Regions from separate parts of the Pristimantibacillus sp. Z349TD_6 genome, predicted to be linked through region 1. Evidence: riboswitches for the same ligand, from Rfam matches in the RefSeq annotation. Region 1 holds a riboswitch; each other region holds the start of a gene.
The links. A riboswitch is a leader RNA that binds a small molecule or an ion and turns the genes downstream of it on or off. The one in region 1 is predicted to bind cyclic di-AMP.

Region 1 (6,102 bases):
TGCTAGCGGCGATGCTCCTGCTCGGAAGAAAACAAGTTCACAGCGTAAGATCCAAAGCTTAAATGAACTGGAAATTATAATAAAAACCTCCACATTCGCTGTTTCAAAGCGGGTGTGGAGGTTTATTTATTATTAAACGTGTTATTCTAAAATGCTTTCAGCTATTTAAGAATGGTTTTGTATACCTCTATGGCGCGCGCGCGCGATGCTTTCAAGTCGACGATGGCACCGCTTTGCGGCTGATGAATCTCTTTGTCTGTCAGATGATTCAAATGAGGCAGCCAGCGCCTAATATAGCTGCCGCTAGGATCATGCGTCTGCGACTGAGTTGCGGGATTCATGATGCGGAAGTAAGGCGCTGCGTCATACCCTAGTGAAGAGCACCACAGCCAGCCGCCGCGATTAAGCGTGTTGTCATAATCGCTTAAGTGAAGGCGGAAATATTGTTCGCCAAGCGTGAAGGGACATAGCAGATTTTTAGTTAAAAACATGGCTGTTACCATTCGCAAGCGGTTGGGCAGCTCACCTGTACGATTGAGCTGCGTCATGGCCGCATCAATGATTGGAATGCCGGTGGCGGCTGCAGCCCATGCTTCTAGATGAGCATCTGAGAGCTTGGACATATCAGCAAGCTGCTCGTAACGAAAGAAATCATCATGATACATCGCTTGATATAAATAAAAGTCACGCCATGCCAGCTGCCGTACCCATGATTCAGACCCCGGAAGCCCTTGGGTCATTTCGTAGGCTTGGCGAGCGGAGATGGCGCCCGTATTCAGGAAACGTGCGAGCTGGCTTGTATGATCATCGGCATAAGCGTCCCTGCTCTCGGAATAAGAGGCAAGGCGTTCTCGTACGAACCGTTCCAGCTTGGATAATCCTTTGGATGATCCTTGCACGTTCGTGCCGCCTAGGGCGCACGAAATGGATTCAGGCAAAGCGAAGGATTGCGCAACCTTGGCATTGATTTCGCTTAAGGTAGCAAGCTCATGAATCGTCGTTTCACTCATTGGGCTGTAGCACTCCAGCATAAAGCTGCTCCACTTGCGATAAAAGGGTGTGAAAACCTTGTATGGCTCCATTTTTCGAGCAAATGCCGGGAAAGCATCTAGATCAGCAAGAGGTGAATCGGCGATAGACATCCAGCGGCGGCCAAGGCTGCGTGTGGTTAGCCCAAGCTGCTCATCTCGCTGCCGTGAGTAAGGCGTGTAGTCTGTATGAACAATAACCTCATCAATCGGGTGCGCATGCAGCAGAGCTTCGGTGATCGCAGCAGGATTACCATAAAGCACATGCAGTTCCTTTCCTGCATTAGAATAGCTGTGCAGAAGTGAGGCGGCTTGCGCCATGAAATTCCGACCGCTATGACTAGTTAAACGGCCATCTCCTGTAATAACGGGATCTATGATTAGCAAATGAATGCCTTGTTTCTCTTTTTTCTTCAAATAATCAAAAGCGCGCAAATCTGAAATACGCAAATCCTTGCGGTGAATAAACAAATACATCAGTGATAGCTCCTTCCATAAGCGCAACATTGAACGGCCGCATTCCAGCTGGAATGAAACAGCAAAGCCGCAAGTCATTTGTCGTCAGAGGACAAAAAACTGCGGCTTTGCTAGATGAGTCTACCCGTTCAACCCTCAAGAAGAGGGACTAGGTTGCTCTATTTTACGTCAACGTTGGCTTGGTATGAATCAGCATCCATGATACGACGAGCAGTTACATATCGTCCCTCATAGTACTCGGAGTTAAGTTTGTCAGTTACAACGCCTCTGCTCGAGGATGAATGTACAAACTTTCCATCTCCAATGTAAATGCCAACATGGGAAATGGCGCTATTATTGCCGCCAACTGTGTCGAAGAACACAAGATCTCCCGCAATGAGGTCAGCCTTAGCGACCTTTGTACCTTCTTTTGCTTGCGAACCAGAAGTACGTGAAAGCTCAATGCCCATTTTCTCGAACACATAGCTCGTGAAGCCGGAGCAATCAAAGCCTTTCGACGACGTTCCGCCGCTTTTGTACGGAGTGCCAATAAGATCATTAACAATTCCGTTCAATTTTGAGTCAGCGAAAGCGCTTCCCGCTTGAAAAGCGAGCACGAGAACGAGACCCAGGATTAATGCGGTAATCTTCTTCAATTGTGAAACTCCTTCCAATGCCGACGAGGTTAGCTGTGGGGTTCGGTTGAAGGCTCCCTATGATTCCTCGGGCGTTTGAAGAAAACTCAAACGTCGGAATCAATTCACCCAAAGTGGTTCCCCCGTATCCCAATAGGGAATTAGGCAGTTTTTTTATTGCTTTGAGAAATATTCGATTATTTTCAATGATCTCCTGCCTTTAGTGGCAATTTCTAATAATTCTCATGTAACCTTTTGACAATTTGCTTCGTTAAACCGTTCTTTCTGTAATATAAACACGCCATAGTAGTGCTTTCTAACTAAATACATGGAGTCAATTTCATTAATTATGTGGATGTTGTGTAAAATATACCGATTTGTCCTTTAGGCGCTATATCGCAAGGACTAGCTTAAAGTGCCGTAAATGGCGGTATTTCACCATTTTGCTCCTCATAAATTAGAAAAATCTCATCTATATCACTCGTGAATAAGAGTAGATTCAGACAGCCTAGCTGCTGCTCCAGATAGAGCGGCAGAAATAGACAAAGGAGGCTGTTCATGAGAACAGCCCCCTTTGGGCAATCGAAAAAAGATTTATTTTGCAGTAACGATTTTTTCTGAAATGAGCTGTGGATCGTTGTTTTTTTGCTGCATCCAAAACTGTACCTTGTATTTCCCAGCATTTTTAAAATCGTAGGAAATGAGCTTGGAGCTGAACCAAAAGGTGTCTTTTTCGACGAACTCTTTAAAATCATCATCGTCTTGGCTGCGGCTGTCGATTGTCGTTTCCTTATCATTAGGATCAACGATGGTCACTTTGAACTCTGAAATCGCCATATTCAAATTATCGATTTGCGCTTGCACTAAAAATTTCTGAACACTGCCTTTATCAACCTGTCCGAACATAGCTCGCTTCTCGTTCATTAGAAACATATGCACATTGGGCTTCTGAATAATGAGCTTCTTATCATTGCTCTTCCATTGGACGAAGGCTTGAAGGCTGTCGCTTAAAGAACGAATACTAATATAAACCTTATCGTCCACAACGACAGCATCGTCAGTGGATTGCTTATTATTATAAAGGAGCGTTACCTTCTGAAATAGTTTGTCTGCTGCAACCAATGAACCGCCCGATAAGAGCAATACCATGGATATAATAACTAGTTTTTTACGCATCATTTGTGAATATCCCCCATTTTTGATTTTCTTTCAGTTATTTATACAGAACTGCCATCATTTAGTTGCGGTTAGTTGTAAAAAAAACCTCCACACCACAGCAAAGCGTGGAATGAAGGTTTATTTTGGCTTCAGCATCCAGAGGACGCTGAAGGCTTTTTTTGGTTTGCTACATTCTTTTCGTTTCCAAAAAGTCATATTGTGCGGCAATCGTCCAAACCTTCATCAGTGTTTGAATGAGATAGTAGCCTTGATGCAGAATGAGTGCAAACAGCCCGGCCCACAGCATGGAGAGGCTTGTCACTACAAGTCCAGCGGCTGCTCCGATCCCCCACATGATGAGCGACACAGCTGCATAGGTGAGGAAATTTCGGAGAGCGTGCCATAAGGAACGGAATATGCTTCCTCCTGATGCAGCGCTGAATTGCATGGCTAGAAACAGCAGATGCAGCACCGTGCCCCATAGGAGCCATAGAAGGGCGCCAGGCAGCACCGTTTGCAGCAGCTCTGGAATAGAGCCGCTCTCTAGAAGCGCATCCAGTGAGCGCGGCAGCACATACCAAGCAGGAGCCACAGATAAAATAACCTCGATCCAGTAAAGCAGAACTACAGGCTTCCAAGCTTTGCGAATACCTTCTAGAAATCGTGTCCCCCCATTCGATCTGGTCTGATTTAACGAATAGAATAATCCGGCATTGAATAAGGGAGTGATCAGCATTCGGGCAACTAGGAGACCGCCCAGCGTCCAGACGTAAGGATTAATGAGATCGGTCTTGAACAGCTGGAATTGTGCTTCGGTCATGAATAGCTGAACGGCTGCTTCTGAAGGAGCGGAGCTTGGATATCGCCGCAGCAGCGGAGCTACGACCGAATCAATGAAACGGTAAAGGAAGAACCCCCAGATCAGCTGATAAAGAAATAATAAAACAACAATGTAAAAATGTTTCACCGCTAACCGCCAGCCTTGCTTCAAATGTATTTTCATCGATTATCGCTCCTTGAACGCAATTACTTACCAGCTCAGCGACCCGAGCAGTCCTTCAATTAGTTGGACAACGCCGAGGCTCCATCTCGTGCGTTTATCCTCTGGCAGCTGAGCCTGCATGTAGTTGTTAATGAGCTTATTATCAAGCACATTGCTGTTGTTTGGGTCAACGACTGCCCATTCAAGCGGAGCGGAATGCAGCTGTTTATATTGCATATGGGATTCTTGAGTATCCCAAATTTTTGTTATTTTGGTGCCGTCAGTAAACTTCATCAACACTTTTATCTCGCCATTGCTGCCGCCGTTTTTCTTAACGAGTACAACAGATTCATACATCTCAGCACCATCTTGAGTGATTGGGCGTACATGAATCGATTCGATCGAAAAGTCGGCCATTTTGTTGCCGTAGACATATTGGCTGAAATAATCATTCCATTTCGTTTTTGTTACCTGTTCGACTACACGCTGGAAGTCTGCTGTCGATGGATGCTTGAACTTATACTTCTGAAAGTAGGTTCGCAATATTTTTTGCATCGTTCTGGAGCCGACCTGATTCTCGATGCCAATGAGCACCAGCTTTGCCCTCAGATATACATTCTCAGCATATTGCGAGTGGCTGGTGTATGACCAAGATTGCTGCTTGAGCGGAGCAGGGTTGGTCATATAGCTCGCTTCCATGCGTAAATTCGGCTCCAAGCCGTATGCCGTCTCCATTACTTTATCCTCGGCATAGGACGTAAACCCCTCGTCCAGCCATGCCTCCTCGAATTCATTAGAGGCGACCATTCCGTACCAATATTGATGGCCAATCTCATGCACGACTGTACGTTCAAGATCGTAGCCTGGGTTATCATTTTCTGCAGCGAAAGCGGTTATGAGTGTTGGATACTCCATGCCGCCAGCACCGTTCGCTCCTTTGGGCGGAACGACGATCGACAGCGTACTGTAAGGATATTCACCATACCACTTGGCGTAGCTTGAGAGTGCGGACTTGGCTGCATGCATGTAGCGATCCTTAAGGTCAGCATGCGCAGGATCAAGATACAGCTTAATGCGTACACCGGGAATGCCGGTATCGGAGTAGGCAGTCTCTTCATAAACGAAGTCAGGTGAGGCCGACCAAGCAAAATCATGAATATCATCAGCATAAAACTGGTAAATCTTTGTTGCTTCCTTGATCTCGATAGGCTTTGTTTGGAAGCCCGTAGCAGCGACGGTGTAGTTCTCAGGCACATTAATCCGAACGCTGTATATGCCGAAGTCGCTGTAGAACTCAGAATTGCCATGATACTGATGGACATTCCAGCCCTCAGCTGTACGTCCGCGCATGCCGGCTGTCTCATATACAGCGAGCTTTGGAAACCACTGCCCAGCCATCACGAAGTTGCCGGAATAGCCCATTCTTGCGAATACCTCTGGGAGCTTCACCTCGTAGCTCATTCGCAGCGTTACGGAGGTGCCTGGAGCGATAGGCTCCGGCAAGCGGATTTTGGCCAATGTAAAGTCATTGGCATTGTCATCGTCAGGTTGTACATATTGAAGACGTGGCAGAAGGCTCTCGCCGTTCAGTGTTTCTAGCGTAAGCAGGTTCATATAGCCTTGGCTATTGGTTGTTGCTTTGTCCTGGCGCAGCTTGCCGCCGGATTCTTTCATAAACGTGGTTTTGCTCGATTGAAAGGCGTTCGGGTACAGATGGAAATAGAGCTCGGACACTGTTTTTTTGCCAGGGTTAGTCCAAGTTACGGTTTGCTCACCGTTCAGCTGCTTTGCATCATTCGTTAAATGCACGTTGATATGGTACTCAACGACACGTTTGCTCAGC
Region 2 (6,102 bases), 2.0 Mb from region 1:
AAGGTGCTTATGCCGCAGCGCGGACGCAAGAGCGAGGTCGTAACGATGGCTATCGATAATGCAAGGGTGATGCTGGACGAGAAATTCAGGCTCATCGAACGAGATGAGGAACGAAGCGTCAAAGCGTCAGAGTCGCTTGCAGGCTGGCTAGGACTGGATGAAGTACGCCGAATTGAGGCATTTGATAACTCCAATATTCAAGGTACGAATCCAGTTTCGGCTATGGTTGTCTTTACGGACGGCAAGCCAGACCGCAAGGAGTACCGTAAATACAAGGTTAAGACAGTACAAGGTCCAGATGATTACGAAACGATGCGCGAGGTCATACGGCGCCGCTATGAGCGTGTAGTGAAAGAGGAATTAGCTCCGCCGGATCTGATTGTAGTCGATGGGGGCAAAGGGCAAATATCTGCGGCGCTCGACGTGCTTGAGAATGAGCTTGGCTTATACATCCCAGTTTGCGGTCTTGTGAAGGATGCGAAGCATAAGACAGCGCAGCTTATGACTGGAGATCCTGCGGAGATTGTTCCTTTGCCAAGGGACAGCCAGGAGTTTTATTTGCTGCAGCGCATTCAAGATGAGGTGCATCGCTTTGCGATTACATTCCACCGCGAGCAGCGCGCCAAGTCCATGGTGGAGTCGAAGCTCGATTCGATCCCAGGCATCGGCGAGAAACGACGCAAGCTGCTGCTCAAGCATTTTGGCTCGATCAAAAAAATAAAAGAGGCCTCAGTCGAAGACTTCCGGCCTCTATCTATTGGTGATAAATTAGCTTCGCAAATTATAGCTGCTCTAGGGGAGGAGTCGTCGTCATAGACGGCTTCTTCTCTTTTTTGTGACTTAAATATTTTAGAACAAATGCAATCAGTACCGGCAGCACGGAGAAGAAAATAGCCGAGATTATGTTCGGTGCTGTTCCAATAGTAAGCAAGGATAGGCCAACTGCAACGCTGTTGAAGATGGCATGGGTGAACATGGCTGTAATGAAGCCGTATCTAACGAAGATAAAGCTGAACAACAGCCCAATAATCATCAGCTCAAACAATCTCGTTGTGGACGGATAAAAAGGATACATCACATGGCCGAGCGCCCAGAAGAAGGTAGGCAGCAGTGCTGCGGCAAACGTGTTTTTAAACCACCTGCGAAATAGTCCAATACCGAAGAAGCGGAATACGGCTTCTTCGCCAATTGCGGCAGCCCAAGCAAGCACGGGCATTAGCCAAAGAATACCCATATTGTATGGGGATTGTGAGGCATCTGATGTTTCCCAAGTGCCAATGGACAGCTTCAAGGCGATAAAGATAACCGATTGAATTGCGAATAAGATGATCGCGAATAAATAGGACAAGCCCACGCTGCGCCAAACATAATCGCCATACCCTCTCTGACCAAAGCGCGGCCATAAAGCGCGGCCCTGCGCCTTCCAGAGGCCGTCTCCGGCAACGATGGATACATAAATGGAACCTGCCATTGGAATCGCCAGCAGAACACTTACGATGGCAGTGATCGAAACGGTAGCGCCTGCCATATCCGTCTCGCCGAGCGTAGCCCGGATACCATCCAGAACGTTTAAATTCATGATCGTATAAGTAATTAAATAAATGATCGTTAATACGATTCCGTATTTAAAGGATGTATGTTTTCGATACAAAACGGAGTAAATAATAGCTAAGACGAATAAAACGAAGCTCATGAACAAATAACCGATAGATGTAAGGTATCCAGCTATTTTATCTTGTTTCTCTACATAGTTTATGTAATCGGATGGTGCCTCGAATATCGGTTTATATTTAGTAATGATCGTACGGTCATTCACGACAAGAGCGTTAACCAATACGTTAAGATGAGCATTTTTAATGGAATAACCTGCAGGAGGCGTAGGCTGCCAATCGCCATTAGGCAATATTTGACCGCCTATGAATTCAGTACCGCTGAAATTTCCTGCGGTTAGGAAGGCAATAGCTTCTTTTGCTTTATCTGCATCTGATAGCTGTTCTCCCTCAAGCTTCAAGTTCCAAGCTACGACTTTCCCGCTATGCATATGTAGATAAACATATCCGCTGCCGCCGCCTATGAACTTAAGATCAACTTGAAACGTATCTGTAGGAAACCTAGGGTCATATTTATCCGTATATGCTTTGACTAGCTCATATTTAGATAAGTAGCCATTCATAATTTTATCGGTTTGATGTACGGCTTTAGCTGATTTCACCTTCAAGCCTGTTTCTTTTTCAACAAATGCAGACGCCTTATCCTCCGCCGCTGATTTCGTAATGACCTTGGTATTCATTTCGCCAGATGAGATAGCTGTAATCATTGGAACGATTTGTACGGCTCCATAAATAATAAAGCAAGCAACTGCTGCCCATATAAATCGTTTCCATTCATTGGGTTTAATAGAATCAATCATAGTTTCACCTCAACTGTCTTCATAATAAATAGCTCATTTTATTACCTTAACATATGAATCCCTAAATTATCCAATGAAAATGACCGTTTGTTTTCAAAAAAATGCGAAATAACGATGTCCAGCAAGCTAGCTATGTGCTGGTTCGTCCCATTGCCCTAATTTGAGCTAATATCGTCCTGTTTGTCATAAACGTCACCTTTATATCAGGAGTGCTTAGGGATTATAATCGTTATCGTCATACTAATTGCATAGCATAGCCGAATTTCCTAAGGAAATCGGGGGAACCATAAAGTTGTCTAAATGGATGAACCTGCTGAAAGCAAAGCAGTTCAACATTAGATAGCATGGGGTGAATTTTAGCGGTGAAGCATCGTCTTCTTCCGCTGAATAGGGCTGCCTGTCCAGGCCCGAATCCGTCAGCTAACCTCGAAGGCGTATTGGAACAGGACTCATCGCACGAGCACTTGAGTTTCCAGTGCTTTTTTTTATGCTTAAAAACAATAAATGACGATATGACATAATCAAAAAGAAGGGAAATGAATGAAGGTTAATTGGAACGTTTTGAAGTGGTCACCCCCGCGAATTTTGGTAAGTGGATTCGCTCTTATTATATTGCTGGGTGCCTTATTATTATCCATGCCTTTTGCATCGGTAAGCGGTGAGAGATTGCCTTTTATAGATGCGCTGTTTACTGCAACTTCGGCAACCTGTGTAACAGGGTTAGTTGTCGTTGATACCGGAACTTATTTCTCTATATGGGGTCAAATCATATTAATGTGCCTGTTCCAGCTTGGCGGACTCGGATTTATGACGATGGCAACGCTGGTAGCGCTCGTACTTCGCAAGAGGATTTCGCTGCGTGAGCGGCTTTTGCTGCAGGAATCCATGAACCAGTCGAGCATGGAAGGCATCGTGCGTTTGATTAGACGCGTTATTGTGTATTCATTGACAATAGAGCTTATTGGCGCTGCGTTGTTTGCTTCGAGGTTTGCATTTGATATGCCGCTGGGCAAAGCGATTTATTTTGGAGCCTTTCATGCGGTTTCATTGTTTAACAATGCTGGTTTTGATATTTTTGGGAACTATCGCAGCTTGACCTTATACGTTTCTGATCCAGTCGTCAATATTGCAGCTATGATGCTGATCATTTCGGGCGGACTTGGCTTTGTCGTTATGTCGGACCTGATGGAGTTCCGCAAAAACCGCAAGCTGTCGCTGCACAGCAAGGTTGTGCTATCTATGACAGGAACACTTATTGCAGTAGGGACACTCGTCATATTTATTTTTGAATTCTCGAATTCGAAGACACTGGGCTCTCTGGACTGGGGCGGGAAAATTTTGTCCTCGTTCTTCCAGTCGGTAACACCGCGGACGGCAGGAGCCAATACGCTTGATTATACGGCTATCCGGCAAGCGACGATGTTTTTCACCATTATATTAATGTTTATTGGCGCCTCGCCCGGCTCGACGGGCGGCGGCATCAAAACAACAACCTTTGCAACGCTGGTCGGCGCTGTATTTGCAATGATTAGAGGACGAGAGGACATCGTTCTTTTCCGTTACAGATTAGGCAAAGACAGAATTTTTAAAGCACTCACGATTACTTTGATCTCTTTATCGCTTGTCATTATTGTAACGATGATCTTGTCGATGACGGAGGATCAAGCTTTTATAAAGCTGTTGTTTGAAGCGACATCAGCATTTGGAACAGTAGGATTATCCGTTGGTGTTACGCCAGAGCTGAGTCTTGTTGGGAAAATAGTCATTGCATTAACCATGTTTGCCGGAAGACTTGGACCCCTGACGCTCGCATACGCGCTTGGGCCTCGTACAGAGAAAGAGCTTTATCGGCATCCAGAAGGCAAAATTACGATTGGATAGGAGACTTTGCAAGTGGGAATTAAAAAGAAACAATTTGTCATCATCGGCTTAGGAAGATTTGGTTCGAGCTTAGGGCGCGAACTCGTCCAGCTTGGCCATGAGGTGCTTGGAATAGATAAGGATGAGGAAGCCGTTCAGGACATGAGCGGTATTCTAACCTATGCTGTATCAGCTGATTGTACGGATGAAGAAGCGCTGCGCTCCTTGGGTGTAAGAAACTTTGATTGCGGAGTTGTCGCGATTGGCGATGACATTCAATCCAGCATTTTGACAACCATACTGCTTAAGGATTTGGAAGTGAAGCAAGTTGTAGCGAAAGCTTTGACTGAACTGCATGGCCGGGTGCTTGAGAAAATCGGTGTCGACCGCGTGGTCTATCCTGAGCGCGATATGGGTATTCGAGTTGCGCATCAGCTTGTATCCCCAAATCTATTAGATTATATCGAGCTTTCCAAAGAGTATACGATCGCCGAACTTGCCGTACCGCAATGCTTGGATGGCAAGTCATTGCATGACCTTAATCCGCGAGCAAGATTTGGATGCAGCATCGTAGCCATAAATAAGCCAAATGGCATCATCATCGCTCCGACAGCAACGGATGTCCTTTCACTTCGTGATGTCATGGTTATTATAGGAACAAATGAGCAAATAGAAGACTTTGAAGCATCGGTTATCCGTTAATTTTTTTATGTAGTGGAAGAGGCTTATATTTGGACAAGGCAGATTAGGCTGAAATGGATTTGGAAGTGCAATATTGGAAATGCTGAAGGACAGCAGCTATTTTAAAAGCTGCTGTCCTTTTTGCTGGGGAAGCCTGCTGCAAGCTCATTGATCCATAGACGAACGGACGGGCTGAGGGCGGCCGAATCCGCATGAATGAGCGAGGTGGTGCGCTTTGTATCCTCAAGTTCTCGAATGGGAATGACGGTAAGATCATTGTCTTCAAGCAGCTGATTGCGCATATACGATTGAGGCAGGAGCGTCGCAGCACGGCAAGTATGCAGCAGCCGAAGTATAGCTTCAAACGAATCAATTTCCATTCGCACATCCGGCTGAAGATGATATTTGTCAAACAGCTCGTCGGTCAACAACCTGTACCAAGTGCCTTTGGAGAACAAGATCATCGGCATGCCGGTCACATCCTGTATACCTAGCGTACCTTTATCGGTAATGACTTGGTTGCGAGGCACCACGAGCGATAGATGATCTTCAAACAGCGGAATGCACCGCAGCGTTGAATCCTCAATACTAGAGGCGACAATGCCGATATCGGCTTTGTGATCTCGTACGAGCGATACGATTTCGTGCGTCTTGCCGGTAATCGCTTTAATGTCGATCTCGGGATGGGTAGAAGTTAAGCTTTGAATGAGATCGGGCAAAGTCGTTTGAAGCGTCGTCAAGCTTGCGCCAATGGTCAGGGTCGTATGCCCAGCCGAGGTGAACTCAGAGACGGTTTGCAAATATTTGCGATGAAGCTGGCGAAGCTCCAAAGCATATTCATAGGTCAATTGCCCAATTCGAGTAAGCTCCAGCCGCTTTCCGATGCGATGAAACAAAGGAGAGCCCAGGTCCTGCTCAAGCTTGGCAATTTTGCGAGAAAGTGCAGGCTGAGACAGGTTTAGCAAGGCGGAAGCCTTGTTCATACTGGACTGTTCCACAATAACGGTGAAGACATGCATCTCTTCATTCATGAATGAAACCCCTTATGTCATTTTGTTATAAGAAATTATAAAAAATAAGCAATTCCATTATAAGCTTAAAAGGAGTAGGATGGGAAGTGTGGCTAATATGTGTCGAGTTTTGTTGACGGA
Region 3 (6,102 bases), 3.6 Mb from region 1:
GACCCGATGAAGACGATGCATCAGACGACAAACCGCTTTCTGAAGGACAAGCATTTGCGTCAATTGTTCGATTTTTTCATCATGTATATTGGTTCCTCGCCTTATGCTGCTCCCGCTGTGCTGTCACAATTAATCTATGTACAAATGGGGCTTGGCATCTATTATGTGGAAGGCGGTATGTACCGAATTGCTGAAGGAATGCTTAGGCTGCTTGATGAGCTCGGTGTGGAGGTTCGCACTTCAGCTCCAGTTGCTCAAATGAATACAGTCGGCCAAACCGCAACAGGGGTAACTTTAGAAGATGGCAGCGTAATAGAAGCTGATCTGATTGTGTCTAATCTTGAGGCTATACCAGCGCATCAGACACTGCTGCAGCATCATCCGAAATCAGCCGACCGCGTAAAGGATTTAGCTAAATACGAGCCTACTGTATCAGGGCTTGTGCTGCTTCTTGGCGTGGATAAAGTGTATGATCAACTTATGCACCATAATTTCTTCTTCTCTGAAGATCCAGATAAAGAGTTCAACGATATATTTGTCGAAGGCAAACCTACAGACGACCCAACTGTATACATAGGGGTTTCAAGCAAAACCGATCCTGGACAGGCGCCGCAGGGCAAAGAAAATCTATTTGTGCTTACTCATGTGCCGCCGCTCAGAGCTGGAGAAAGCTTCGAGTCACAGAAGGCGACTTACAGAGACCTAGTTCTGAATAAGCTCGAACGTATGGGACTAACGGAGCTGAAACAGCATATTGAGTTTGAATATACCTTCACTCCAGATGATATCCAGCAGCTTTATGGTTCTAATGGCGGTTCCATCTACGGCATTGTAACGGACCGCAAGCTTAACGGCGGCTTCAAAATCCCAAGCAAAAGCACGCTGCTCGATAATCTATATTTCGTTGGCGGATCTACGCACCCCGGTGGCGGCGTCCCAATGGTCACTTTATCCGGACAACTCACCGCTGACCTCATCAAAGAGCAATTGAGCATTGCTGCAAAATCCGTCATGTAGGTAGATTCAATTCATATAAAAAAACCTCTAATCCGTTATCGCGGATTAGAGGTTTTTATCAATTGTTTAATTATTAAATAAGTTCAAGGGCCATTCCGCCTAATGCACCGGCCACAACAATCATCCAAGGTGGAAGCTTCCAAAATACAAGCATAATAAACAATATGGCAGCCAGCATAAAATCACCGGACTCTACGATCGCGCTAGTCCAAAGCGGATCATACAGTGCAGCAAGCAATATGCCAACTACAGCGGCGTTAATGCCAATTAATGCACCTTGGATTTTTGAGTTATTTCGCAACACATTCCAAAACGGCAATGTTCCAGCAACGAGAAGAAATCCCGGCAAAAAAATTGCAGTAGTTGCAACAATGGCTCCAGTTAATCCACCAGAGAGAGTACCAAGATAACTAGCGAATGTAAAAAGTGGTCCAGGCACAGCCTGCGCAGCGCTATAACCTGCTAAAAAATCCGATTCATTAACCCACCCGGTAAAGACAACTTCGTTCTCAAGAAGCGGCAGAACAACATGTCCGCCTCCAAACACCAATGAGCCTGCACGATAATAGCTATCGAACATCGCAATCCATTCCATATTTCCCCATTGCCTTAGAAATGGCAACATAATTAGAAGCGTGAGAAATATAACGAGGCAGGAGACCGCAAGGGAACGGCTAATCCGAATGTTCAAATCAGGAGTTCCCTCGACTGTTTTCATACGATATAACCATACCCCGATCAGTCCAGCTGCAGCAATAATGATCACCTGACTATAGGCCGCTTGCCAATATAACGTTATCGCAGCAGCGATGACTGCTATCGTAGCTCTATTCCGATCCGGTGTTAGTTTCTGCCCCATCCCTAGAATAGCATGAGCAACGATGGCCACCGCTACAATTTTCAATCCATGAATCCAGCCTGTGTTTCCAAGATCAAATCCTTGCAGCAGAAAAGCAAAGGCCACTAATGCAATGATCGATGGCAGTGTGAACCCTAACCAAGCCACTAGTCCGCCCAATAACCCAGCCCTAACTATCCCTATACCAATCCCAACTTGACTGCTGGCAGGTCCGGGTAGAAACTGACATAAAGCAACGAGGTCTGCATAACTTCGTTCATCCATCCATTTACGGCGACGAATATACTCATTGTGAAAATAACCTAGATGGGCTATCGGACCCCCAAATGAGGTAAGCCCTAGTTTAGTGGATACAGCTAGTACCTCTACTAAAGATGCGATTGTTCCTCTTTTCAATCCTATAGCCTCATTCCATTACTCATGTTATTTACATTGTAAGCTTGCGAATAATTGGCGTACAACCCTTTAACAAATACTTAATAAATGGTTGCATAAAAAAAACCACCTCGTAAGGTGGTTTGTAAAATCATTAAACGTTATTTAGACTCCATCATCGCAGCAAATGTATCTTCCGAAACGACACGCCTTGCTGTTACATAACGTTTTGCGTAATAAGAATCGTTAAGATTTGTAATCGTAACCCCTTTGCTTGTAGAAGAATGAGCAAATTTCCCATCCCCAATGTAAATACCCGCATGAGAAACGCCTTTGCCGCTTGTGTTGAAGAACACAAGATCACCCTCACGCAGTTCGTCTTTATTGACCTCTGTGCCTGTGTCTGATTGCGATTGCGATGTTCTAGGCAGCTTTACAGCAAATTGATTAAAGATATGTAGTATAAAACCCGAGCAGTCAAACCCTTTGCTCGTTGTGCCTCCCCATTTATAAGGAGTTCCAACAACCTCGCTTATGGAATCCGTAAGCACTGACTTGTCCGACTTATCTGCAAGCACGCTTCCTCCTCCAGTAAGCAGCAGCAAGCAGGATAGCAATAAAATAAAACCCTTCTTCAAAACAACTTCTCCCTTCGGTGCCTACGAGGTTAGCTTATGGGTTCGGTTGAAGATCCCTATGCTTAAAAAAATACATTAAGCAATTCACCCTGGGTGGTTCCCCCGTTTCCGATATACAGAACTCGGCATGTCAATAAACCTTATAGTATCGTTAAATTCGATTGTTTTTACCATAATCCTGCAATTGGATTATTAGAATACTTTCATTTTTCTTCATTATTATTATTTATTTAGCTGTTCACTACATGATTTTTGTTAAAGGTGCTGATTTTTTTGTAATTATAATAGATGAATTTCCAATCACAATTTCAAAATATAACGGTTTAAACACAAAAAAAGAGTATCCGTATTTAAACTGGTACCCATACACTGGACACTTTGAAAAAAGGGTTTAGTGTATGGGTACCTTTTTTTGTATACTAGAGTGAATAGTGGGGGCGGTCATATGAGTAAAAAACACTTTAATCAATATGAACAAGAACAGTTAGCTAACAACCCGTATGTCTTACGAGTCAGCGAAAAATCAATTACGTATGCTGATGAATTCAAACGTGTGTTCATTGACCAATATGTATCGGGACGAACTCCGAGGGAGATTTTTGAAACCAGTGGATTTCAAGTGGAGATCCTCGGGTTGAAGCGGATCGAACAATGTGCAGATCGTTGGAAGAAAGCCTACGAAAAAGATGGGATTACGGGACTTGCGGACTCGAGAAAAGAAGCGGTTCTACGTCCATCAAAACGAGATTTATCTCCTGAAGAGATTATTGCCAGGCAGGATGCAAAGATTAGACTTTTGGAGGCTCAACTGGCATACGTAAAAAAGTTAGACAGGAACGAAAGGAGGCTAACAGCAAACGGAAAGATCCTAAATCCGAGTGATTGTTTTAACCTTATTCAGGAAGCTGTTCAACAAGGTTTGGGGCGAATGACACGTTACCTTTGTCAACTGCTTGACGTGTCACGCTCTGGCTTTTATAACTACCTTCACTCTGCTGACAAGCGTCAGAAGCGTACGTTAGCGGATGAGCAAGCAGGTGCACTTATCAAGAAAGCCTTTCATCGAAGAGGTTATAAAAAAGGCTCCCGATCCATTAAGATGACGCTCCAGAGCGAATATGACACCTGTTACAATCTAAAGCGAATTCAAAGGCTAATGAAAAAATTTGACCTCGTTTGTCCTCATCGAAAACCTAACCCGTATCGACTTATGACCAAAGCTACACTCGAACACCGCACGCTCCCAAATAAGCTGCAGAGGGACTTTAAGAAGGGAATCCCAGGCCTTGTTTTACTCACGGATATCACCTATCTTCCGTATGGAAAATCACAGACGGCTTATTTGTCGACCATTTTGGACGCCTCTACAGGGGAGCTTCTAGCCCGAAATCTCTCCGTATCCCTCCAACTGCCTTTAGTCACAAATACCATTGAATCGTTAATGAAGCAGAAGCGCGTAAAACTTCATAAGAAGGTCTTTATCCATTCCGATCAAGGGAGCCATTACACGAGCCCTACCTACCAGAAATTATTGAAGAGTAAGGGCCTTGGACAATCGATGTCACGTCGTGGAAACTGTTGGGATAATGCACCTCAGGAGTCCTTCTTCGGTCATATGAAAGATCATGTGAAGAGTCAAGACTGTACAACCTTGGCTGAATTAGAACGAGAAATTAATCGCTATATTCGTTATTACAATCATCATAGATATCAGTGGAAACAAAAAAGGATGACTCCTGTTCAGTACAGGAATCATCTCTTAAGTGTGGCTTAGTGCTCTTTTTTTCAAAGTGTCCTTGACTAAGGGGTCAGTTTAATTTTCATACAGTTACTCTTTCTAGTTAAGCAAGTTTCGCCAAAATATCGACCTTCTGCCAAGAACGTCTCCTCCATCTGTAGAGCATCAGTAAAGCTCTTATCCATTCATCGAATGAAAATGCCAGCCATATTCCTACCAACCCCATGTCGAACACGATCCCGAACACGTATGCCAGCGGCACACTAATCCCCCACATGGATACTAACCCGGCAGCAACTGGGAATTTCACATCTCCAGCCGCATTTAGACAACTGATAAGCACCATGTTGCAAGCCCGAGCCGGCTCCAGCATAATCGATAACAACACGAGCTGCTTGCCTAACAATATAATTTCCGCATCATTAGTAAAGAGGCTGAGCAATAGACCTGAGAAGCTATAGATGCAAATACCAAGCGCAAGCGAAATGACGAACGCCAGCTTCAAACTTTGAATACTGGATCGATAAGCATCATCCTTCTGATGGGCTCCAATCAGATGTCCAACAATAATTTGTGTTCCTTGACCAATTGCCATTGAAAAAACAAAAACAAAAGAAGTTATGCTCTGCGAATAAATTTTTGTCGTTAACGCTGTCGTACCGATCAGCGTGACTAGATATGTGATTACAACCTGTGAAAGATTATAAGAAACATGCTCACCTGCCGAAGGAATACCTAGTTTAAATATAAGGCCAATATTTTTTCTTTGAAACTTAAATGGACTAATCAAGCCAACCTTATACTCCAAGCTTCGAATACATAAAATCAAATAAGCGATCATCCCTATGGCACGGGTTATCCACGTGGATGCTGCTACTCCTTCTACACCTAAATTAGGTAAGCCGAAGGGCTCCATCAGCACCAGATAGTTTAAAGTAATATGCAGCACATTAATACCCAAAGCGATGAGCATCATTTCTTTCACAATACCGCGGCATCGTAAAATAGTACCTAACGTCATGCTTATTGCAGTAATGAAGACGGAGCTGCCAACAATCGATAAATAGCTGACTCCTTCTGCCATCACGTCCTCGGGCACTTTAAAAAGAGCTAAAAACACGTCGGCATAGACAATCAATCCTACGCTAGCTATTAAACCGAGCATAACATTCAAAGTAAGCGCCGTTCTCCCGATTCGATCAGCGCCATGCAAGTTGCCAGCGCCGAGCCATTGATTGAGAATGACACTTGTACCCACCGTAACAAATCCAAACATCAAGCCCACTACAACTAAAATCTGATTAGCTATCCCAACCGCTGCCACTGCTCCATCAGAGTAGCTGCTTAGCATCATCGTATCGACCGTTCCAATCAGCATCCCAAATAAAGCTTCAATAAAGATAGGCCATGTTATCGAGATGATGCTCTTTTGGCGCGGATCAACCTGTTTACTCATTCAAATTCACATTCTTCCT
Region 4 (6,102 bases), 1.7 Mb from region 1:
TCGACTCCCGCTTCATGCGCGATGGTTGCTGCTGTAAGCGGATTGTCTCCCGTACACATAATCGTTTTGATGCCCATCTCTCGCAGCTGATCGAATCTTTCCTTCATTCCTGGCTTAACGGTATCCTTCAAATAGATAACACCAAAGATTTGGTTATCAACAGCTACTGCGAGCGGTGTACCGCCTAATGTAGCAATCGTATTCGAAATATTATCCAAATCGGATGGGATGGTTCCCCCCTGAGAAGCTACCCACTTCCGAACCGCATCGACAGAGCCCTTCCGAACTCGGCGGCCGTTTGCCAGATCAATGCCGCTCATTCGCGTCTCTGCATTGAATTCAATAAATTCGCCGCCTTCCGCAAGTGAGGCATCATAGCTTAAGCCCTGCTTCTTCATCCATTCAAGCACAGAACGGCCTTCAGGCGTTTCATCCTTAAGCGAGCTAATCGCCGCCCAACCCGATAAAGTTTGAAGATTGCTGCCTCCGACAGGCACAAGCTCGCTTGCCATCCGGTTGCCGAACGTGATCGTTCCTGTTTTATCCAAAATCATCGTATTAATGTCGCCTGCTGCTTCAACAGCCTTACCTGACATAGCCAGCACATTAAACTGAGTTACTCTATCCATCCCAGCAATGCCGATTGCTGATAATAGTCCGCCGATGGTCGTCGGAATTAAACATACGAGCAGCGCGATTAATACTGGAATTTCTAAGTGGATACCCAAATAGTCAGCGATTGGTGCCAACGTAACAACTACAATTAAGAAAATAATCGTTAAACTAGTCAAAAGCGTATTGAGCGCAATTTCATTAGGCGTCTTCTGACGTTTCGCTCCTTCAACAAGGGCAATCATCCGATCGATGAATGACTCCCCGGGGTCACTCGTCATGCGCACTTTAATTTTGTCACTCACAACCCTTGTACCGCCTGTAACCGAGCTGAAATCTCCTCCAGCTTCTTTAATGACTGGCGCCGATTCACCTGTAATCGCTGATTCATCTACGGAAGCCAGCCCTTCAATAACCTCGCCATCACCAGGAATCATTTCGCCTTGGGAGACGATGAAAATATCGCCTTTGCGGAGCTCCGTTGATGATACGACTACAATAGAGCTGCCGACAAGCTTATTGGCGCTCATTTCCTGCTTAGATTTTTTGAGCGAATTGGCCTGTGCCTTGCCCCTGCCCTCTGCAATAGCTTCAGCAAAGTTTGCGAACAGCAGCGTAAAAAGCAGGATGAAAAACACGGTAATATTAAAGCCTATGCGTTCTTGAGAATTAAAGTAATTTGGAAAAATAGTCATCAGCAGAACGATAACCGTCCCTACCTCGACAACAAACATAACTGGATTTTTCATCATCGTAACTGGATTTAATTTCACAAAGCTATCGACAACGGCATGTTTAACCGCATCTCCCGACAGCAAATTATTCTTCTTATTTTTATTCATTATCGTTCACCTCATCCGTTAGCGGAGTGTCAAATATTCTGCAACCGGCCCAAGCACGATGACCGGCAAGAAGGTTAATGCACCAATTAAAAGAACAGTACCAATTAGTAATACAGTGAAAAGCCCATTATCTGTACGGAACGTACCGATTGTTTCTGGAACAGGCTGCTTGCGAACAAGAGATCCAGCAACCGCCAGCATCGCAATCATCGAAATATAACGGCCGGTCAGCATGACAAGTCCAGTGCTAATATTCCAGAAAGGCGTATTATCGCCTAGCCCCTCAAAGCCTGAGCCATTATTCGCTGCCGATGACGTATATTCGTAAAGCACCTGGCTGATGCCGTGGAACCCGAGATTCGTTATCGCCCCGTGACCCAAATCCGTCATAAAAGCGATGGCGGTGGGCACCAATATAATGAAAGGATGAACTAGAATCGCTATCGCTATCAGTTTCATTTCTCGCGGCTCTACTTTTCGGCCCAGAAACTCCGGCGTTCGCCCAACCATTAGCCCGCATATAAACACTGCTAGTATGGCGTACATGAGCATATTGATAAGCCCTACTCCCTTGCCTCCAAAGACGACATTAAGCATCATTTCAGCAAGCGGAACCAAGCCGCCAAGCGGTGTAAGCGTGTCATGCATATTGTTGACGGTACCCGTTGTCGCAGCGGCTGTTACCGTTGTGAACAGTGCCGATTGCGCGATACCAAACCTTACTTCCTTGCCTTCCATGCTTCCTTGAGTAGCGTCGATTCCTAGTGCGCTCATAGCAGGATTGCCTGTTTTCTCCGATGTGTAAGCAAGGCTTAGAAACACTAGAAACAGACACATCATGGCGGAGAATACAACCCAGCCCTGCTTTTTGTTTTTTGCAAAAAGCCCAAATGCATAAGGAAGCGAAGCCGGCAGCGCCCACATCGACAAGATTTGAATCACATTCGTTAATGGATTTGGGTTTTCAAATGGATGAGCCGAGTTCACTCCAAAAAAACCGCCGCCGTTTGTGCCCAAATGTTTGATGGATTCAAGCGAAGCTACAGGACCAATTGCAATTTGCTGCATGGCTCCCTCTAGCGTTTTAATTGTAAATGTTGGATCAAGCGTTTGCGGCACCTGTAGAGCGACAAGCACAAGCGTGATAATAAAGGAAATCGGAAGAAAAATTCTTGTGTGTGCTTTTACAAAATCCTCGAAAAAGTTGCCGATCGTCGTTCCTTTACTCGTAATCCCACGAACAAACGCGATGGCAACCGAGAAGCCTGTCGCCGCTGACGTGAACATCATCATCATGATGACCGCCATTTGAGAGAAATAAGATAAGGCGCTTTCCCCGCTATAATGCTGAAGATTCGTATTGGTAATAAAGCTGATGACTGTATTGAAAGTCAGTGTAGGCTCCATGGCTGCCATGCCATTTGGATTAAACGGCAGCGCATTTTGGAACCGCAATATCAAATAGCTGAAAGCAACTAAAATTAAATTGGTTGCAACAAAGCTGAGTGCGTATATCTTCCAGCTCATGCCCTCTCTTTTTTTGAGACCAATAAGCTTAAATATAAATCGCTCCGTCCCTCCGAATACTTTGTCTAACCGATTGTGTTCATTGGAGAACACATGATAGACGTAAGTACCAAGCGGCTTAACTAACAATACAAGAACGGCAATGACGATAAGCAATTGTAAAATATCCATCTTGTAAATCCCCCTCTATTAAAACTTCTCCGGATGAATTAACGCATAAATCAGATAAACGAAAACAAATACAGCCGCTATCGCTATGACAGTCATTGGCCTTCGCCTCCTGTTTTCTCAATAACACTGGAGCACCAAGTTAAAAATCCGTAAAATAAACCGAAGCTAGCCAACAACGCCCCGAACATATAAAAATCCTGCATGTAAACCCCTCCTGCATTATTTGTTGCTTAATAGAAAACCGACTTCACCGGTATGAGAGAATACGATATGATCCGCTCCTAGCCCCTTGTAAATAGCCCTTGGATTCCACTGCTGTGTGATGACGTAAATGGACTTTGAGGTCCAAGCTCTGCAGCACTGTACAAAGCGGCAGCTAAGCGCCAAGCTGCTCTCAAATATAAATACCTCGCTAATGTTCATCGAAGGAACATTCCAGCTTTGACGATCATTCGTATTGATGTACAAAACATTGCTGATGCCCTGCTTGCGAAGCTGTTTTTGTTCCTGTTTGCTATTGGTCAAAACAATAAATTTTAATTGATGAAACTGCAAAGTTCGTATGAATGATTGGCCAGCCTCGTTTAGACCAGCAACAATAATATGCTCTTCCTGCAACCGAATTCTCCTCCATATGGTAAAAAAGGCAACAAAAAAGAAGCCTTGGGATAAGAGGAACTTTTCCCGCGGCTTCTTTGCCCGCAGCAGAATAAGCCGCGGGAAGCACGATGGCTGTTGCCTCTCTCGAGTACACTTACGAGGTTAGCTGTCGGATTCGGGCCTTGAGAGTTGCCCTACGCTTGATTATTTTCAAGCGATTCACCCCATGAAGCGAAATCGTGATCACTCACGAATCGTTCGTTGGTTCCCCCGTTCCTGCTGCTGCAGGACTCAGCGTTTTCTTACATTTTGTAGCAAATAAAGCTTTTTTGGGCACAAAAAACCACAGAGGTCTATGACACTCTGCGGTCGAAGTTAATCGATCACAAGCTTCATCATTCCTCTCTCGGTCCACGCTTACGAGGTTAGCTGTCGGATTCGGGCGGTGAGAGTCGCCCTACTTTGACCGGTATCCATGGCACCTGTCAAAGATTCACCCCTGCTCTGCGTTTGTTCGACTCTCACATCGAACAGGCGCATCGCGTCATTATTGGTTCCCCCGCTTCCGCTTTCACGGAAACTCAGCGATCAGTAAATCGAAACTTATTTATAAATCCTGTATCGAATATTACTCCTCGCTATAAATACTGTAAAGGCAGTCTGCTACCTAATTTAGCCAGTTTCAGCCTTGCAGAGCGATTCGCAACGCTTACATTCATTTCGATCTCTCGATATCTCACTATTTCTCAGTTTTACTCTTGTTTTCAAAAATAGTGTTCATTCCCTTTCTAACGATTTTATGCGTGAATAATCAGATTTCTCTATAATCGAGAATGGAAGAGAATAAACGAGTATTTCGAAGAATAAATATCTTTTTACTGCCATAACGAATGGATTTCTTTTAAAATGGCATATGGCTGCCTTTTCACGATATACCACAGTTTTACAATATTGCATTTCGGGTTTACCATAGACGGCAAGCCAATATGGCTGAGTATTATCGGTGAATTATTCAAATCGAGGAGAGATCTCATTGATGTCTACACCAGTTGAAGTACCCTTGCCAAGTTTGGAAAATCATCCTGCTGCCTTGTTTGAAATTAAACGAATTCAAATGTTTGTGCTGCCGGCTTCCATGCTTGAATCGAATGGTTACCGTGTTTGTCTAAGGATCTCCACTCATAATGGTCACGGCTGGAGTGAGCTGTTTATTAAAAAATCCGAGAAGCCTCGCGACTGGATCAGATGGAGCAGTATGCTGCTAAGGTTCATCGGCACACTTCCTCTTGCGTCTCCTTTTGTTTTTCAAACAGATCCAATGATGAAGGACGAGCGTATATATCATTTGTTTGCAGCCGCTACTTTGCATATAGAATCCAATCCTTACTCTTTTCCAAACTGTGAATATGACCGTGAAGAGCATACTTTATTTAAACAAGCTATCTCCTATGTATCGTTATTTTAGGCACTTCTGATTTACAGATGCGCTAATGAAGGGTATAATTAAGAGTAAACTATTTACGCTGAATTTTTCGAATGAAAAAGCGGGGGAACCATCGCGATCGATCGAAATCGATTCGCAAGGGGTGAATCCAGGGATTTGTAACCCTGGTAGGGCTTTCTCTCTAGCCCGAATCCGACAGCTAACCTCGTAAGCGAATAAAGGAGAGATGTATATGTTGACAAATTGTGCACGAAATCTGCATCTTTTTACGGAACAGACCCCTTATTTATCTGTCACACGAATCGAGCTATTCGTCATTCCTGCTCTTGCCGTCGATTCTGCAGGCCATCGCGTATGTCTTCGTTTAACAAGCAATCAAGGCTTCGGCTGGAGTGAACTATTTGCCAGCGACACAGAAGAGCTCATTGACTTAGAACGATGGAGCGACCTGCTTCAGTCTTTTATCGGCAGCATTCCTCTACCACCTCTTAACCAGTATCACTATGACAAAACGGATCAGGATGGGCGCGTTCTCGACTTATTCGTCTCCGCCGTCAAGCATGTCCTAGCACAATCCGCCGATGCAGCCCCGTACAGCAACGACCATGAAGAGTCTGTTTTGCGTCAACGTTCCGTCTCCTACATCTCTTTGGATTAATTTCGTTCATAAGAAAAAAAAAGGCAGTCCAGAACAGATAACCTAGTTCTGGACTGTCTTATTGTATTTAGAATTTAAACCTTCGCTAATGCAGCACGCTGCTCCCTGACTTGGTAAGTAGCCAGCATCATGTTGCGCAGTGAAGCAACCGTTTCTTCCATTCCGCGTGTTTTCAAGCCGCAGTCCGGATTAATCCAGAAGAGCGTAGGATCGAGCACTTTAATGGCGCGCTCGATCATACTGACCAT

Region 2: another riboswitch for cyclic di-AMP. It lies ahead of AC0VYE_RS26005 (TrkH family potassium uptake protein); the one in region 1 lies ahead of AC0VYE_RS00730 (C40 family peptidase).
Region 3: another riboswitch for cyclic di-AMP. It lies ahead of AC0VYE_RS19170 (C40 family peptidase); the one in region 1 lies ahead of AC0VYE_RS00730 (C40 family peptidase).
Region 4: another riboswitch for cyclic di-AMP. It lies ahead of AC0VYE_RS08135 (NAD-binding protein); the one in region 1 lies ahead of AC0VYE_RS00730 (C40 family peptidase).

Annotation. Positions count from the first base shown of each region.
Region 1 covers NZ_CM149662.1:147,234-153,335, forward strand. The annotation lists gene AC0VYE_RS00720 (MFS transporter) at 1-62, shown strand, start outside; gene AC0VYE_RS00725 (FAD-binding domain-containing protein) at 162-1,505, opposite strand; gene AC0VYE_RS00730 (C40 family peptidase) at 1,664-2,140, opposite strand; cyclic di-AMP (ydaO/yuaA leader) riboswitch at 2,144-2,297, opposite strand; gene AC0VYE_RS00735 (hypothetical protein) at 2,530-2,679, opposite strand; gene AC0VYE_RS00740 (hypothetical protein) at 2,714-3,298, opposite strand; gene AC0VYE_RS00745 (hypothetical protein) at 3,465-4,280, opposite strand; gene AC0VYE_RS00750 (M1 family metallopeptidase) at 4,308-6,102, opposite strand, start outside.
Region 2 covers NZ_CM149662.1:5,977,135-5,983,236, reverse strand. The annotation lists gene uvrC (excinuclease ABC subunit UvrC) at 1-816, shown strand, start outside; gene AC0VYE_RS26010 (CPBP family intramembrane glutamic endopeptidase) at 782-2,410, opposite strand; cyclic di-AMP (ydaO/yuaA leader) riboswitch at 2,656-2,860, shown strand; gene AC0VYE_RS26005 (TrkH family potassium uptake protein) at 2,951-4,291, shown strand; gene AC0VYE_RS26000 (potassium channel family protein) at 4,310-4,972, shown strand; gene AC0VYE_RS25995 (LysR family transcriptional regulator) at 5,074-5,982, opposite strand.
Region 3 covers NZ_CM149662.1:4,380,065-4,386,166, forward strand. The annotation lists gene AC0VYE_RS19160 (phytoene desaturase family protein) at 1-1,017, shown strand, start outside; gene AC0VYE_RS19165 (chromate transporter) at 1,091-2,272, opposite strand; gene AC0VYE_RS19170 (C40 family peptidase) at 2,413-2,889, opposite strand; cyclic di-AMP (ydaO/yuaA leader) riboswitch at 2,893-3,027, opposite strand; gene AC0VYE_RS19175 (IS3 family transposase) at 3,335-4,663, shown strand; gene AC0VYE_RS19180 (MATE family efflux transporter) at 4,731-6,083, opposite strand.
Region 4 covers NZ_CM149662.1:1,885,499-1,891,600, reverse strand. The annotation lists gene kdpB (potassium-transporting ATPase subunit KdpB) at 1-1,454, opposite strand, end outside; gene kdpA (potassium-transporting ATPase subunit KdpA) at 1,473-3,152, opposite strand; gene kdpF (K(+)-transporting ATPase subunit F) at 3,171-3,248, opposite strand; gene AC0VYE_RS08135 (NAD-binding protein) at 3,372-3,770, opposite strand; cyclic di-AMP (ydaO/yuaA leader) riboswitch at 3,889-4,059, opposite strand; cyclic di-AMP (ydaO/yuaA leader) riboswitch at 4,151-4,349, opposite strand; gene AC0VYE_RS08130 (hypothetical protein) at 4,789-5,217, shown strand; cyclic di-AMP (ydaO/yuaA leader) riboswitch at 5,264-5,425, shown strand; gene AC0VYE_RS08125 (hypothetical protein) at 5,429-5,854, shown strand; gene metE (5-methyltetrahydropteroyltriglutamate--homocysteine S-methyltransferase) at 5,929-6,102, opposite strand, start outside.